Regions from separate parts of the Methylobacterium sp. 001424705 genome, predicted to be linked through region 1. Evidence: predicted binding sites of a transcription regulator. Region 1 holds the regulator's gene; the other holds the start of a gene.

Region 1 (7,272 bases):
CTTCTCGGCGTCGCCGTGGCCCATCGCCTCGATGAGGTTGTCGCGCAGCACGCTGGCGAAGGGCATCGGCACCCCGGCGGCCCCGGCCGCGGAGAGCGCCAGGCCGACATCCTTGGCGCCGAGCTTGAGGTTGAACCCCGGCGGCTCGTAGCGCCGGGCCGCGATGAGCGCGCCGTAGTTCTTGTAGACGGGGGAAGCGAACAGGGTGTTCGTCAGGAGGTCGAGGAGGTCGGCCCCCGTCACCCCGTGGCCCTCGGCCAGGGCGGACGCCTCGCCCATGGCCTCGATCGCCGCGATCAGCATGAAGTTGCCCGCGAGCTTGACCGCGTTGGCCCGGTGCGGCTCGGGCCCGAAGCCCCAGGTCCGGGCGCCCAGGGCGTCGAGGAGCGGCCCGGCCCGGTCGATGGCCGCCGGTTCGCCCGCCGCCACGATGTTCAGGGCGCCGGCCTCGGCGACGTCCGGACGTCCGAAGACCGGAGCGGCGATGTAGGGCACGCCGGCGCGGGCGTGGATGGCGGCGAGCTCCTGCGCCAGGGCCACCGAGATCGTGCTCATCGAGAGATGCAGGCCCGGGCGCGCGGCGCCGTCGAGGAGTCCCCCCTCCACGATCACCGCCCGCAGGGCCGCGTCGTCGGCCAGCATGGTGATGGCCGCATCCCCGGCGAAAGCCTCGGCGGCGCTCGCCACCGGGACCACCCCGTCGAGCCCGTCGGCCGCGCCGGCCGAGCGGTTCCAGACCCGGACCCTGTGCCCGGCCCGGACCAGGCTCGCCGCCATGCCGCGGCCCATCCGTCCGAGGCCGATCACGCCGACATCCATGCGCACGCTCATGTCGTCTCTCCCGTCGTGGTGGCCCGGCGCTCAGTGGCCGTCGAGGAATTCGAGAGTCAGGCTGTTGAACTGGTCCGTCGCCTCCATGTGGACGAGGTGCCCGATGCCGGGCAGCACCACGGCGCGGCCGTTCGGCATCCGGCCGGCCAGCGTCCGCGCGTGCTCGGCATTGCGCCCCATCCCGGCCCGGAGGGCTTCCGGCGCGAAGGGCTTGCCGGGGGCGTTGTGGTCGTTCTCGCCCATGATGAAGAGGGTCGGGACCGGGAGCAGCGGGATCTCGTGCACCACCGGCTGCCCCCAGATCGCCTGGTAGGCATTGACGAAGGACTGCAGCCAGCGCGGATACTCGCCCGAGCCCTTCACCCGCTCGCGCAGCGCCACGAAGGGTTCGATGGCGGAGGCCGGCAGCGACAGGGCGTAGTTCGTCATCAGCTGGCGGCGGTAGGACTCCGCCGTGGCGTCGCCCTCCAGGCGCAGCAGGGTGGCGTCGGAGACCGGCGGCACCGTGAACCGGTAATCCTCCAGGCCGATCGGCGCTTCGAGGACGAGGCTGTTGACCCGGGTCGGGGCATTGCGCGCGAGGCGCACCGCCAGCATCCCCCCCATGGAATGGGCCACCACGTCGACCCGGGCCAGGCCGAGGGAGTCGAGCAGCGCCACGGTGTCGGCCGCCATGGCGTCGAAGGTGTAGGGCCCCACGGGCTTGGCCGACTTGCCGAAGCCGAGCTGGTCCGGGGCCAGCACCCGGTAGCCCGCGCGGGTCAGGGCCTGGATCACCGGCTGCCAGTAGCTCGACGGGAAGTTGCGCCCATGCAGCAGCAGGACGGTCCGGCCGTTGGCCTGTCCCTCCGCGGGCACGTCCATGTAGGCGAGGCGCTGGCGCTCGCCGTCGCGCATCCGCTCGAGATAGAAGACCGGGTACGGGTAGGCGAAGCCCTCCAGGGCGATGCCGAGGGGCGCCGTGTCGTTGGCGGTCGGCTGGGCGGCGGCGGGCGCCACGGACAGCAGGGCCGCCAGCAGCAGGGCGGAGAGTTTGAGGAGCGCGTCCATGTGGGGTCCCGGCAACGGCGCGCAATCCTACGCACCGGGCTGACATAGCGCAGGTTCCGCACCAGCGTCGCCCGATCCCGGTGACAAACGACACGCCGCGTTTCCCCGGCCCTTGCGGTTTCCGGCCCGGCGTCCCAGGGCTCGGCCATGACCACCGACGTTCCCGGCCCGGATCCGCGCGGCCGACCTTCCTCCCCGGACCGGACGACGTCCCGGGATCAGGATCCCTCCCAGGGTCAAGATCTCCCGCACCAGGATCTCCCGCCCCGGACACCGCCCGAGCCCGGACTGGACGGCATTCCGGTGCGCGAACGCATGCTGGCGCTCCTCGCGATCAGCCTTGCCATGACCATGGCGGTCCTCGACGGCGCCATCGTCAACGTCGCCCTGCCGGTGATGGCCAAGGACCTCGGGGTCGAGCCCTCCGCGGCGATCTTCGTGACCAACAGCTTCCAGATCGCGGTGACGGCCGCCCTGCTGCCCCTGGCCGCCCTGGGCGACATCCTGGGCTATCGCCGGATCTACCTCGCCGGTCTCGCCGTGTTCACGGCGGCGTCCGTCGCCTGCGCCTTCGCCCCCAGCTTCGAAGCCCTGGTGGCCGCGCGGATCGCGCAGGGGCTCGGGGCGGCCGGCATCATGAGCGTGAACACCGCCCTGGTGCGCTTCATCTACCCGCAGCGGATGATCGGGCGCGGCGTCGGCAACATCGCCCTGGTGGTGGCCATGGCCTCCGCCGCCGGTCCGACGGTGGCGGCCGCCATCCTGTCGGTGGCGAGCTGGCCCTGGCTGTTCCTGGTCAACCTGCCGGTGGGGCTGATCGCCCTGACGGTGGGGGCCCGCACCCTCCCGGCGACGCCCCGGAACGGCGGGCGCTTCGACCTCCGCAGCGCCCTCCTCAACGCCGTGACCTTCGGGCTCCTCATCATCGGGGTCGACGGCCTCGGCGACCCGGCGACCCGGGGCGTGGCGCTGGCCGAGATCGGGGCGGCCCTGGCGATCGGCGCGGTGTTCGTCCGGACCCAGACCCGGCTGGCGCGCCCGCTCCTGCCCGTCGACCTCCTGCGGATCCCCGCCTTCGCCCTGTCGATGGCGAGCTCGGTCGCCTCCTTCGCGGCCCAGATGATGGCCTACGTCGCCCTGCCCTTCTACTTCCAGGACGTGCTGCACCTCTCCGAGACCCAGACCGGCTTCCTGATGACGCCGTGGCCCCTGGCCATCGCCCTGATGGCCCCGATCTCGGGGCGCCTCGCCGACCGCTACGCCCCGGGGCTGCTCGGCGGCCTCGGCCTCGCCCTGATGGCCACCGGCCTGACGGCGACGGCCCTCCTCCCCGCGGGCGCGTCGCATCCCGACATCGCCTGGCGCCTGACCCTGTGCGGCCTCGGCTTCGGGTTGTTCCAGTCGCCCAACAACAAGGTCATCATCACCAGCGCCCCGCGGGACCGCAGCGGCGGGGCGAGCGGGATGCAGTCCACCGCCCGCCTCACCGGACAATCCTTCGGCGCGGCCCTGGTGGCGGTGATCTTCGGCCTGCACCAGGGCGGCCCGCCGGCCGGGCCGGTGACCGCGACCCTGTGGTGCGCCGTCGCGCTGGCGAGCCTCGGGGCGGTGACCAGCGTCCTGCGGCGCCAGCCCCGCGCCTGACGCATCCGCCGCGATCGCACCAGGGCCCGACCTGCGCGTTGACCCGGATCAGTGCCTCTCCGAAGGACGATCCCATGAACCTCGACCTGTCCGGCAAGCGCGCCCTCGTCAGCGGCTCCACCAGCGGCATCGGCTACGCCATCGCCAAGGCCCTGGGCGAACTCGGCGCCAACGTGGCGATCAACGGGCGGACGCAGGACCGCGTCCGCGACGCCGTCGACCGCCTGAAGCGCGAGACCGGCCGTGCCGGCTTCATCGGGGCGCCCGGGGACGTCGCCAGTCCGGACGGGGCGGCCCGCGTGGTCGCCGGCCTGCCGGACGTCGACATCCTGGTGAACAACACCGGCATCTTCGAGCCGAAGCCGTTCTTCGAGATCCCGGACGAGGACTGGCAGCGGTTCTTCGAGACCAACGTGATGAGCGGCGTGCGCCTGGCGCGGGCCTACACCCCCGGCATGGTCGCGCGCGGCTGGGGCCGGGTGGTCTTCATCTCCAGCGAATCCGGCGTGAACATCCCGGTGGAGATGGTCCATTACGGGATGACGAAGACCGCCCAGCTCGCCGTGGCCCGGGGGCTCGCCGAGACCGTGTCGGGCAGCGGCGTCACCGTGAACAGCGTGCTGCCGGGGCCGACCCTGTCCGAGGGGGTCGCCGATTTCATGAAGAGCATGGCGCAGGGGCAGGACGGCGGAACCGGGGGCGCCGTCGACCTCGACGCCGCCGGCCGCGCCTTCGTGGCCGAGCACCGCCCGACCTCGCTGATCGGCCGCCTCGCCACCGTCGAGGAGGTCGCCAGCATGGTCGCCTACATCTGCAGCCCGGCCGCCAGCGCCACCAGCGGGGCGGCGCTGCGCGTCGATGGCGGCGTGGTGCGCAGCATCGTGTGAGGACGCGCCGCCCCGACGCGTTGCGGCCGGTCCGGTAAGGATTTCGCAACCTCTGCCGCCGACCCTGGCCCGAACGCACGGGAGGGCGGCCGATGGGGGATTATGCGCTGGAAGGTCCGCGCTGGGGAACGGGCGCGGCAGGCACGGGCGGCGGCACCGTCACCTGGGCCGTCGACGGCACGATCCCCACCGGCTTCGTGAGCCTCCTCCAGGCCGCCTTCGCCACCTGGGCCGCCGCCGCCGACATCGCCTTCCAGCAGGTGGCCGCGACGGCCAACGCCCAGATCGACTTCACCCTCGGGGGGATCGACGGGCTCGGCAAGACCCTGGGCTACGCCACCTATTCCTACAGCGGCCAGCGCATGCAGTCCGCGGAGGTGACCTTCGACAGCGGCGAGGGCTGGCACGCCTCCGGCGCCCGCATCGTCGGCACCCAGAACGTGGATTTCTCCCTGGTGGCGCTGCACGAGATCGGCCACGCGCTCGGCCTCGACCATTACGACGCCAAGCCCGAGGTGATGAACGCCATCCTCGACAGGGGCATCACGACCCTGGCGGCCGGCGACATCGCCGGGATCCAGGCCCTGTACGGTGCGCCGCCCGCCCCGGTGGTGGCCGCGGCGGCACAGACGAGCCCGGTCGCCGGCACCGCCGTCACGGCGGTCTATCGGTTCTACGACACCCATACGGGGGATCACTTCTACACCACGAGCACGGCCGAGAAGGCGCAGATCGAAAAGACGCTGCCGTGGTTCACCTACGAGGGCACCCCGTGGGCGGCCCCGGCCCAGGGCGCCGACACGGTGGACGTGTTCCGGTTCTTCGACACGGCCTCGAACGCCCACTTCTTCACGACGAGCGTCGCCGAGCGGGACCAGGTCCTCAAGACGGCGCCGACCTACACGTACGAGGGCGTGGCCTTCGAGGCCTACGCGGATGCGGGCGCCCCCGGCGGCCTGACCCTGGAGCGCTTCTACAACACCCAGACCGGCCAGCATCACTTCGCCGGCAGTGCCGAGGAAGCCAACGGCATCAACCACGGCGCCGCCGGTCCGGGCTGGGTCGACGAGGGCAAGGCCTTCACCGTCCACCTGCCCACCGATGCGATGATCTTCGCCTAGGCGGCGGGCCCGGCTATCCGCCTGACGGCTGGGCCGGCGCGCCTCGGGATCGGCTACTCGGCCTCGGCCTCGAACATCTCGTCGAAGGAGTAGCCCGAGCCGCGGACCGTGCGGATCGGGTCGCTCTGGCGCGGGCGGTTCAGGGCCTTGCGCAGGCGCCCGACATGGACGTCGACCGTGCGCTCGTCGATGTAGACGTCGTGGCCCCAGACGCCGTCGAGGAGCTGCTCGCGCGAGAACACCCGGCCGGGGCTCTGCATCAGGAATTCGAGGAGCTTGAACTCGGTCGGCCCGAGATGGATCTCGCGGCCTTCCCGGCGGATGCGGTGGCTGACCCGGTCGAGCTCGATGTCGCCGGCCACCAGCAGGTTGGCGACGTGGGCCGGCTTGGCCCGGCGCAGCAGGGCGCGGACCCGGGCGAGGAGCTCCGGCACCGAGAACGGCTTCACGATGTAGTCGTCGGCGCCCGTTCCGAGGCCCCGGATGCGGTCGCCCTCCTCGCCCCGCGCCGTGAGCATGATGACCGGCAGCCGCTCGGTCTCGCGCCGGGCGCGGATGCGGCGGCAGAGCTCGATCCCCGACAGGGCCGGCAGCATCCAGTCGAGCAGGACGAGGTCGGGCACCTGCTCCTGCAGGCGCAGGTCCGCCTCGTCGCCGCGGGCGGCCGAGTCGACGATGAACCCCTCGGCCTCGAGGTTGTAGCGGAGGAGGAGGGTCAGGGCCTCCTCGTCCTCGACGATCAGGATACGCGTACTCATCGTGCGCTTTCGATCAGACCGGCACGGGGGTCAGGCCGCGCCGGGCATGTCCACGGTGGCGTAGTTGGACGCGTCGTTCTTCGGGCGCTCGCGCTCGGCCAGGAGGTTCTCGCCGGTGACGAGGTAGTGGATCGTCTCGGCGATGTTGGTGGTGTGGTCGCCGATGCGCTCGATGTTCTTGGCCACGAACAGGAGATGCGTGCAGAACGAGATGTTGCGCGGGTCCTCCATCATGTAGGTCAGGAGCTCGCGGAACAGGGAATTGTAGAGGGCATCGATGGCGTCGTCGCGCTCCCAGACGTCGAGGGCCGCCTTGGTGTCGCGGCTGGCATAGGCGTCGAGGACGTCCTTGAGCTGCTCCTGCACCAGGTCGCTCATGTGCTGGACGCCGATGACGATCTTCTGCGGCTGGATCTGGTCGGCGATCGCCACGACGCGCTTGGCGACGTTCTTGGCGAGGTCGCCGATGCGTTCGAGATCGTTCGACACGCGGATCGCCGTCACGGTCTCGCGCAGGTCGATGGCCAGGGGCTGGCGCCGGGCGATGAGCAGGATCGCCCGCTCCTCGATCTCGCGCTGGAGGGTGTCGAGGCGGGCGTCGGCGGCGATCACCGCCTGGGCCAGGGGCGCGTCCCGGCGCACCAGGGCCTCGCCGGCCTCGGTCATCATCTTCTCGGCGATGCCGCCCATCTCGGAGATCGAGCGGCGCAGGTCCTCGAGGTCCGTATCGTAGGATTTGACGATGTGGTCGGGCATGGGGTTCGCTCCTCGATCGGGCCCGCCTGTCGGGGCCCGCCCTGGCGGTGATGGGGGACGCGGGCCGAGACCGGCCGGCGGAGGATCAGCCGAAGCGGCCGGTGATGTAGTCCTGCGTCTGGCGCTTTTCCGGATTCATGAAGATGCGCGTGGTGGGCCCGAACTCCACCAGTTCGCCGAGATACATGAAGGCGGTGAACTGCGAGATGCGCGCCGCCTGCTGCA
Region 2 (7,272 bases), on a different contig from region 1:
AGGCCCAGCCCCAGCATGGCGGCGTCGAAGGCCAGGAAATCCAGGCCGCGATCCGTGGTCAGCGCGCCGACCACCGGCACGGCGCCGAACAGGAAGCCGGCGGCGAGGCCCAGCTCGGTCCAGGCCCTGCGGTGCGGGCGAAGCAGGGACACGAAGGCAGCCAGCGCCCAGGCACCGAAGAAGACGCTTCCCTCCCAGGTCGCCCGGTGGGCGAGGTCGACGGGCAGCAGCCGGTTGCCGAGGAGAAACGCCGCCATGCCGATGGGCAGGCCGAGGATCGTCCCGAGGTTGAGGCCGCGCACCAGGCGCAGGCCGAAGCCCGGCGCCTCGCCCGCCTTCGGCGCCCGGGCGACGGTCCAGAGGACGAGGCCCGTGGCGATGGTGGCCGAGCCGAGCAGCCCGCAGAGGAAGAACAGTGCCCGCAGGGCCGTGCTGGCGAAATGCGCCTCGTGCAGGCCCATGAAGCTGGTGAAGACCTGGGCGGCCGGCTTCAAGGGCTCGACCCGCTCGACGACGGTCCCGGAGGTGGCGTCGAAGGCGATCTGCGGATGCTGGTGGGCGAGGCCGTGGGGCTCCTCGAAGACGGCGACCACGGTGGCGTTGGCATCGCCCGGATTGTTGACGATGACCATCTCAAGGGGTTCCGACACCTCGCCCTGGGCCCGGGCCAGCAGCGGCGCCAGCGGCACGGCCTCGCCGGGTCGGCCGGCGGCCGGGCGCCAGGTCGTGGTCTGGGCCGCCTCGACGTAGAAGCGCAGGTCGTCGCCCTTATAGGCCGCCGTCACGCCCCAGGGCATGTACATCACGCCGAGGGTCACGATCCCCGTATAGGTGATCATCAGGTGGAACGGCAGGGCGAGGACGCCGGTGACGTTGTGGGCGTCGAGCCAGCCGCGCTGGGCCGACTTGTCCCGCCGGAAGGTGAAGAAATCGGCGAAGATGCGCCGATGCGTGACGATGCCGGAGATCAGGGCGATGAGAAGAATCATCGCCGCGGCGCCGACGATCCAGCGGCCGAGGACCGGCATCATCTGGAGCTCGTAATGAAAGCGATAGAAGAAGTCGCCGCCCTGGGTGTCGCGTGCCTTGGTGGGCGCGCCGGTCTCGACGTCGAGCATGGCCTGCCCGAGGGGAGCCTCCAGGCTGTCCATCCAGTAGACGGCGATCATCGGCCGGTCCGGCTGCGGCACGGAGACGTACCAGGCCATGGCCTTCGGCGCATGGGCCTTCAGGTAGGCAACGCCGCGCTCGGCGGCCGGAACCGGATCGGAGGGACCGGCGTGCAACTCCGGGCGCATCCAGAGCGAGAGGTCTGCGCGGTAATAGGTGGCGGTGCCGGTGACGAACACGGCGAACATCACCCACCCGGTGACGAGCCCGGCCCAGGTGTGGAGCCAGGCCATCGACTGGCGAAATCCCTGTCTCATGCGGGCGGTCCCATCGCGACGCCGTCGAGGGCCAGCCAGAGGCCGAGGCCCACCAGCGCGATCGGAAGCCCGAGGCCCAGAGCGGCGCGCAGCAGGGTCCGGGCGGCGAAGACCCAGATCACGGCGCCGGCCAGGATGGCGAAGCTGATTAGGGTCGCGGTGGCCACCGCCTCGGAGCGCACCATCGGCAGGGTCAGCGACAGGAACGCCGTCGCGAGCCCGGCCAGGGCGTATCCGCCGAAGGCCGCCAGCCCCACGCGTGCCGCCACCACGGAGCGGTAGCGGCAGCCACGTCGCAAGCGGGCCCTGTCGAGGGGACCGGAAATCTCCGTCACGGGCAAACCCTTCGAGACTTACACGGGCGAGACCGGTGCGGAGACAGGCCCCGCAACGGCAGGCAAGATCGGCAATCCCGGCCGGGACAAAACGCCGACCGAGTCCCCAACGCGTGAGGATCACCCCCGCTATAGCGATCCTGGTCTTGGGCTCGCAAACCCTATGTTATGGAATCATTCCAATTCGACTTTGGGATGCTGCGTCGCGCCTGCGGCAACGTCGCGGTTCGCGCGCCGGCGTGACGGCGCGCAGGACGGTGGCGGCGCGCGGAATTCGTGTTGACGGGCCGCAGGTCGCGCCCTGTGCAACCGGACCGCGGGTTAGGATAAGGTGACGGCGAGCGTCCGCTTCCCGCCCATACCGCCCGAGAACAAGACACCCGATCGTGACCGCAAGCTCCCCCCGTCCCCCGATCCGCTTCCGCGGCCGCTCGTTCATGGCCCTGGTGCTCGCCCCGGTGCTGCCCGTCTCGGACTGGCTCGACGAGCTCGACGCGCTGGCCCGGCGCTCGCCGGCCTTCTTCGTGGGTCGCCCCGTCATCCTCGACGTGGCCGGGCTCGGGCTCGAGCGGGAGGCCCTCGTCGCCCTGGTGACCGACCTCGCCGCCCGCGACGTGGCCGTGATGGGCATCGAGGGGGCCGATCCGGGCCAGCTCGGGGCCGGCCTGCCCCCGCCCCCGGCGGGCGGGCGCCCGGTCGATGCGGTCCCGACCCCGGAAGCGACGGCGGATGCCGCGCCGGTCGTGCCGTCCGCGCCGGCTCCGTTCCGCTCGCTGATCCTCGATGCGCCCGTCCGCTCCGGGCAGACGATCCTGCACCTGGAGGGCGACATCACCGTGATGGGCTCTGTGGCCTCCGGGGCCGAGGTGATCGCGGGCGGCTCGCTCCACGTCTACGGCGCCCTGCGCGGCCGGGCGATCGCAGGGGCGGCCGGCAACCCGGAGGCGCGCATCACCTGCCGCCGGTTCGAGCCGGAACTCATCGCCATCGACGGGCTCTACCGCACCGCCGACGACCTCGGCCCGGTCCAGCGCGGGTTGCCCGCCCAGGTCCGTCTCGAGGGCGACGCCATCAAGGTGGCCGGTCTGGACTAGGCCCTACCGGCCCGTCCAGGCCGGGGGACGCTTGGCGAGGAACGCCTCCATGCCCTCGCGAAAATCCGCGCTTGTGTAGCAGAGGCGGATCAGGTCGTCGCCGGGACGCTCGTCGCCCGCATCGTCCGCGTCCTGAAGGCGGCGCAGGCCCTCCTTGGTCGCCCGCAGGGTGAGCGGCGCGTGACCGGCCACCAGGGTCGCGAGCTCCGTGGCGCGGGCCGCCAGGGCCTCGGCATCGGCCACGACCTCGCCGACGAGCCCGATGGCCAGGGCCTCCTCGGCCCCGACGAGGCGGGCGGTGAAGATCATGTCCTTGACCCGCGCCGGCCCGATCAGGGCGGAGAGCCGCCGCAGGTTGCCCAGCGAGAGGCAGTTGCCCAGGGTCCGGGCGATGGGAAAGCCCAGGCGGGCGTCGCGGGTGGCCAGCCGCAGGTCGCAGGCCGCCGCGATGGCAGCGCCTCCGCCCGTGCAGGCGCCGGCGATCGCCGCGATGGTGGGCACGGACAGGCGCTCCAGCGCGCCCATCACCCGGTCCATGAAGCGCTCGTAGTCGATCGCGTCCTGCGCGCTCGTGAAGCTCCGGAACTGGGCGATGTCGGTGCCGGCCGCGAAGGCCTTCTCGCCCGCACCCGTGATGACCAGGGCCTTGACGCTCCCGTCCGCCTCGAGGCGCGCACAGGCGTCGATCAGGCCCTGGTACATCCCGAAGGTGAGCGCGTTGCGCGCCTGCGGCCGGTTGAGGGTGAGACGCGCGATGCCGCCCTCGACCGTGAAGAGGAGTTCGTCGATCTGGGTCATGCGGGGTCCCTGGGCGCCGGGCGCGGATGCGTGCCCCTTCCTCTCGCCCATCGGGGCCGGGCGGAGCAAGCGGCCGGCCCCCTTCCCGCCTCAGAACACGGACGGCACGAACATTCCGGGCGGCACCGGGTGGCGGGTGTAGTCGTCGTGGCGCTCGCGGTCCGGCAGGTGCACGGGCGGATGCGCGACGTCGCCGTAGGGGATCTGCGTCAGGAGGTGGCTGATGCAGTTGAGGCGGGCGCGCTTCTTGTCGACCGCCTCGACCACCCACCAGGGCGCCTCGGGGATGTGCGTCCGGGCCAGCATGTCCTCCTTCGCCTTGGTGTAGTCCTCCCAGCGGCGGCGGGACTGCACGTCCATCGGCGAGAGCTTCCACTGCTTCAGCGGATCGTGGATGCGCATCTGGAAGCGGAAGGCCTGCTCCTCGTCGGTGATCGAGAACCAGTACTTGAGCACGATGATCCCGGAGCGGGTCAGCATGCGCTCGAATTCGGGCACGGAGCGGAAGAATTCCTCCACCTCGTCGGGCGAGCAGAACCCCATCACGCGCTCGACGCCGGCGCGGTTGTACCAGGAGCGGTCGAACAGCACGATCTCGCCGCCGGCCGGCAGGTGGGTGACGTAACGCTGAAAGTACCACTGGGTGCGCTCGCGCTCGTTCGGGGCGGGCAGCGCCGTGACGCGGCAGACGCGCGGGTTGAGCCGTTGGGTGATGCGCTTGATCACGCCGCCCTTGCCGGCGGAGTCGCGGCCCTCGAAGATCACCACGACGCGCAGCTTGTGGGCCTGGACCCAGTCCTGCAGGCGCACCAGCTCGTGCTGCAGGCGGAACAGCTCGCGGAAATAGACCTTGCGGTCGAGGCCGGGCGGACGGGCGGGCTGCCCGAGTCCGTCGGCCAGGCGCTCGAGGCGCTCGTCCTCCATCTCGAGCTCGAGTTCCTCATCGAAATCGTCGGCGACCTCCCGGCGGATCGCCTCGATCTGCGCTGCCCGCTGTCCGCCGTCCATGTGGAAGCCCCGTCCCCGCCGAATTGCCGGCCGCGCTTAGACCACGGCATCATGACAGGCTTGATACGACGTGAGGGGCCGGCGACGGTCCGAGGGAACGGGGACCGCACATCGCGGGTTGAACGACAAGCTGCGCCATTTCGCGGGCCGCGAGCCCGGCTCGCCCGGCGCCCCACACATCTAGAGGGTCCACCCATGAGCCTGATCGGACGCATCGTCACCAAGCTTCTCGGCAACGAGGATCGTCCCGTGGTCCGCGACGACCGCAACTACGATTCCGGCACGCCGCTCGGCCGCCTGGTGACCAAGATCCTGCGGAAGTAAGAGCGCTCTCCGGGCGGCCGAGGCCGCCCGGTTTCCAAAGCCCTGGGCGGCTGAGTCCGCCCGGCTCCGGACTGTTCTCGCGGCTCAGGCCGCCCGGCGCTTGGCCTTCTTCTCGCGTCCCTGGCCCGGCGCACGCTGGCCGGCCCGGGTCCGGTCGAGCACGAATTTCGCGTAATCGTCCATGTCGCCCGCAAAGGGCTTGACCGTGTTGTCGGCCGCCAGCCACAGTCGATCCGCCACCAGCTCCATCAGCGAGCGGTCGTGGGTGATGAGGATGACCGCCCCGCCGTAATCGTTCAGCGCGTCGAGGAGCGCCCTCCGGCTGTCGATGTCGAGATGGTTGGTCGGTTCGTCGAGGATGAGCAGGTGCGGCGCCTGCATCGCCACGAGGTTGAGCAGCAGGCGCGCCCGCTCGCCGCCCGAGAGCGCGTCCACCGTCGTCTCCTGCTTGTCGAAGGCAAGGCCGAAGCTTGCGAGCTTGGCGCGCCGGGCCGACTCGCTGTCGTCGGGGCGCTCGCGCCGGATGATCGCGAGCGGCGTGTCCTTCGGGTCGAGGGCCTCGATCTGGTGCTGGTGGAACCAGCCGACCTGCACGCGCCCTTCCCGCACCATGCGCCCGTCCCGCACCGCGAGGGCGCCCGCCGCCATCTTGGCGAAGGTCGACTTGCCCGCGCCGTTGACCCCCAGCAATCCGATGCGGTCGTCGACGTCGAGGGTCAGGTTGAGGTCGCGCAGCACCGGCGCGTCGTCGCCATACGCGATGGTGGCGTCGGTGAGGTGCATCAGGGGCGGAGCCAGCGGCCGCTTCGGCGAGGGCAGGTGGAACGGTGCCACGTGCTCCTCGATGGTGGTGGCGATCGGCTCCAGCTTGGCGAGGCGCTTGACGCGGGACTGCGCCTGGGCGGCCTTCGAGGCCTTCGCCTTGAAACGATCGATGAAGCTCTGCAGGTGCGCGCGCTCCGCCTCCTGCTTCTGCTTGGTCGAGGCCTGGAGACGGGCCTTCTCGGCCCGGCGCTTCTCGAAGTCGTCGTAGCCGCCGGTGTAGAGTTCGAGCTTGCCGCCGGCCACGTGCAGGATCGCGTCCACCGAGTTGTTCAGGAGCTCGCGGTCGTGGCTGATGATCAGGGCCGAGTGCGGGTAGCGCTTCAGGCGCGCCTCCAGCCAGAGGGCGCCCTCGAGATCGAGGTAGTTGGTGGGCTCGTCGAGGAGCAGCATGTCCGGCTCGGCGAAGAGCGCGGCGGCCAGGGCCACGCGCATGCGCCAGCCGCCGGAGAATTCCGCCATCGGCCGGGTGAGGTCCTCCACGGAGAAGCCGAGGCCGGCGAGGATCTCGCCGGCGCGCGCCGGGGCCCGGTCGGCGTCGATCTCGATGAGGCGGGCATAGATCTCGCCCAGGCGCTCGGGCGCGGCGGTCTCGAGCTCGGCGTTCAGGGCCTCGCGCTCCACGTCGGCGGCCAGGATCGTATCGATCAGGCTGACGGGGGTCGCGGGGTGTTCCTGATCGACGGAGGCGACGCGGGCGGTCTTCGGCAGCAGGATGGCGCCCCCGTCCGGCTGCAGTTCACCCAGGATGATCTTGAAGAGCGTCGACTTGCCGACGCCGTTGCGGCCGACGAGCCCGACCTTGGCGCCGGGCGGCACCGCGACGCTGGCGCGATCGAAGAAGCGCCGGCCCCAGGCGCTGAAGGTGAGGTCGTCGATCTGAATCATGCGGGGGGCTCGTCGGGGGCGGGGGCACCGGACGGACCCGGACGCGGGCCGGACCCTATCGCACCGCACCATCCGGCGCGAGGGGTGCGGCACGCAACCAGCCCCCTCGCCCCACGCGCCTCGGGTCGTGCCCGGGCGGGAAACGACCCGGGCGCCGGCCTATTGCGCGGCCACCACCGAGGCCTTCACCAGCGGCGCCACGGGCACGCTCTTGCGCCAGAACGTGCCGGTGCGGCCGGTCTCGTAGCCGGTCTCGTACAGGCTGCGCATGTAGCCGGTGTCGAAGCCGCGGGCCGTGGAGGTGTTGGGCGCGGATTCGTCGATGTAGGCGAGGTTGAAGCCGATGCCGTTGTTGCGGGTGAAGGCATAGGTCGAGGCCAGGGTGGCGCGGCTGCGGGCTCGGCTCGCCGTGGTGAACGCGCGCTCGACGATGGAGAGCGTGTTGTTCTGGGCGAGGTCGAATTCCGGCTCCAGGCGCCCGTTGATGATGACGTAGATGTCCGACTTGGCGCCCGCCTTGAACCGGCCGTCGCGCAGCAGGAACGATTGCGGGAGGGTGAAGACCGGCGTCACCAC

What was found. Region 1 encodes PhoB, which activates phosphate uptake and scavenging genes when phosphate is short. Its sites were predicted from a motif close to TGTCATNNANCTGTCAT; they were not measured.
Region 2: a site for PhoB is predicted at 4,703-4,719, ahead of ppk2 (polyphosphate kinase 2). Genes of this name have one in related genera too.

The regions. Positions count from the first base shown of each region.
Region 1 covers NZ_JCBANU010000024.1:46,562-53,833, forward strand. The annotation lists gene AC6EUL_RS17590 (NAD(P)-dependent oxidoreductase) at 1-819, opposite strand, end outside; gene AC6EUL_RS17595 (alpha/beta fold hydrolase) at 862-1,881, opposite strand; gene AC6EUL_RS17600 (MFS transporter) at 2,197-3,525, shown strand; gene AC6EUL_RS17605 (SDR family NAD(P)-dependent oxidoreductase) at 3,600-4,412, shown strand; gene AC6EUL_RS17610 (matrixin family metalloprotease) at 4,505-5,533, shown strand; gene phoB (phosphate regulon transcriptional regulator PhoB) at 5,587-6,291, opposite strand; gene phoU (phosphate signaling complex protein PhoU) at 6,322-7,047, opposite strand; gene pstB (phosphate ABC transporter ATP-binding protein PstB) at 7,133-7,272, opposite strand, start outside.
Region 2 covers NZ_JCBANU010000017.1:42,296-49,567, forward strand. The annotation lists gene AC6EUL_RS13955 (PepSY-associated TM helix domain-containing protein) at 1-1,427, opposite strand, end outside; gene AC6EUL_RS13960 (iron transporter) at 1,424-1,762, opposite strand; gene minC (septum site-determining protein MinC) at 2,200-2,856, shown strand; gene AC6EUL_RS13970 (enoyl-CoA hydratase/isomerase family protein) at 2,860-3,654, opposite strand; gene ppk2 (polyphosphate kinase 2) at 3,745-4,662, opposite strand; gene AC6EUL_RS13980 (hypothetical protein) at 4,858-4,986, shown strand; gene AC6EUL_RS13985 (ABC-F family ATP-binding cassette domain-containing protein) at 5,071-6,696, opposite strand; gene AC6EUL_RS13990 (patatin-like phospholipase family protein) at 6,856-7,272, opposite strand, start outside.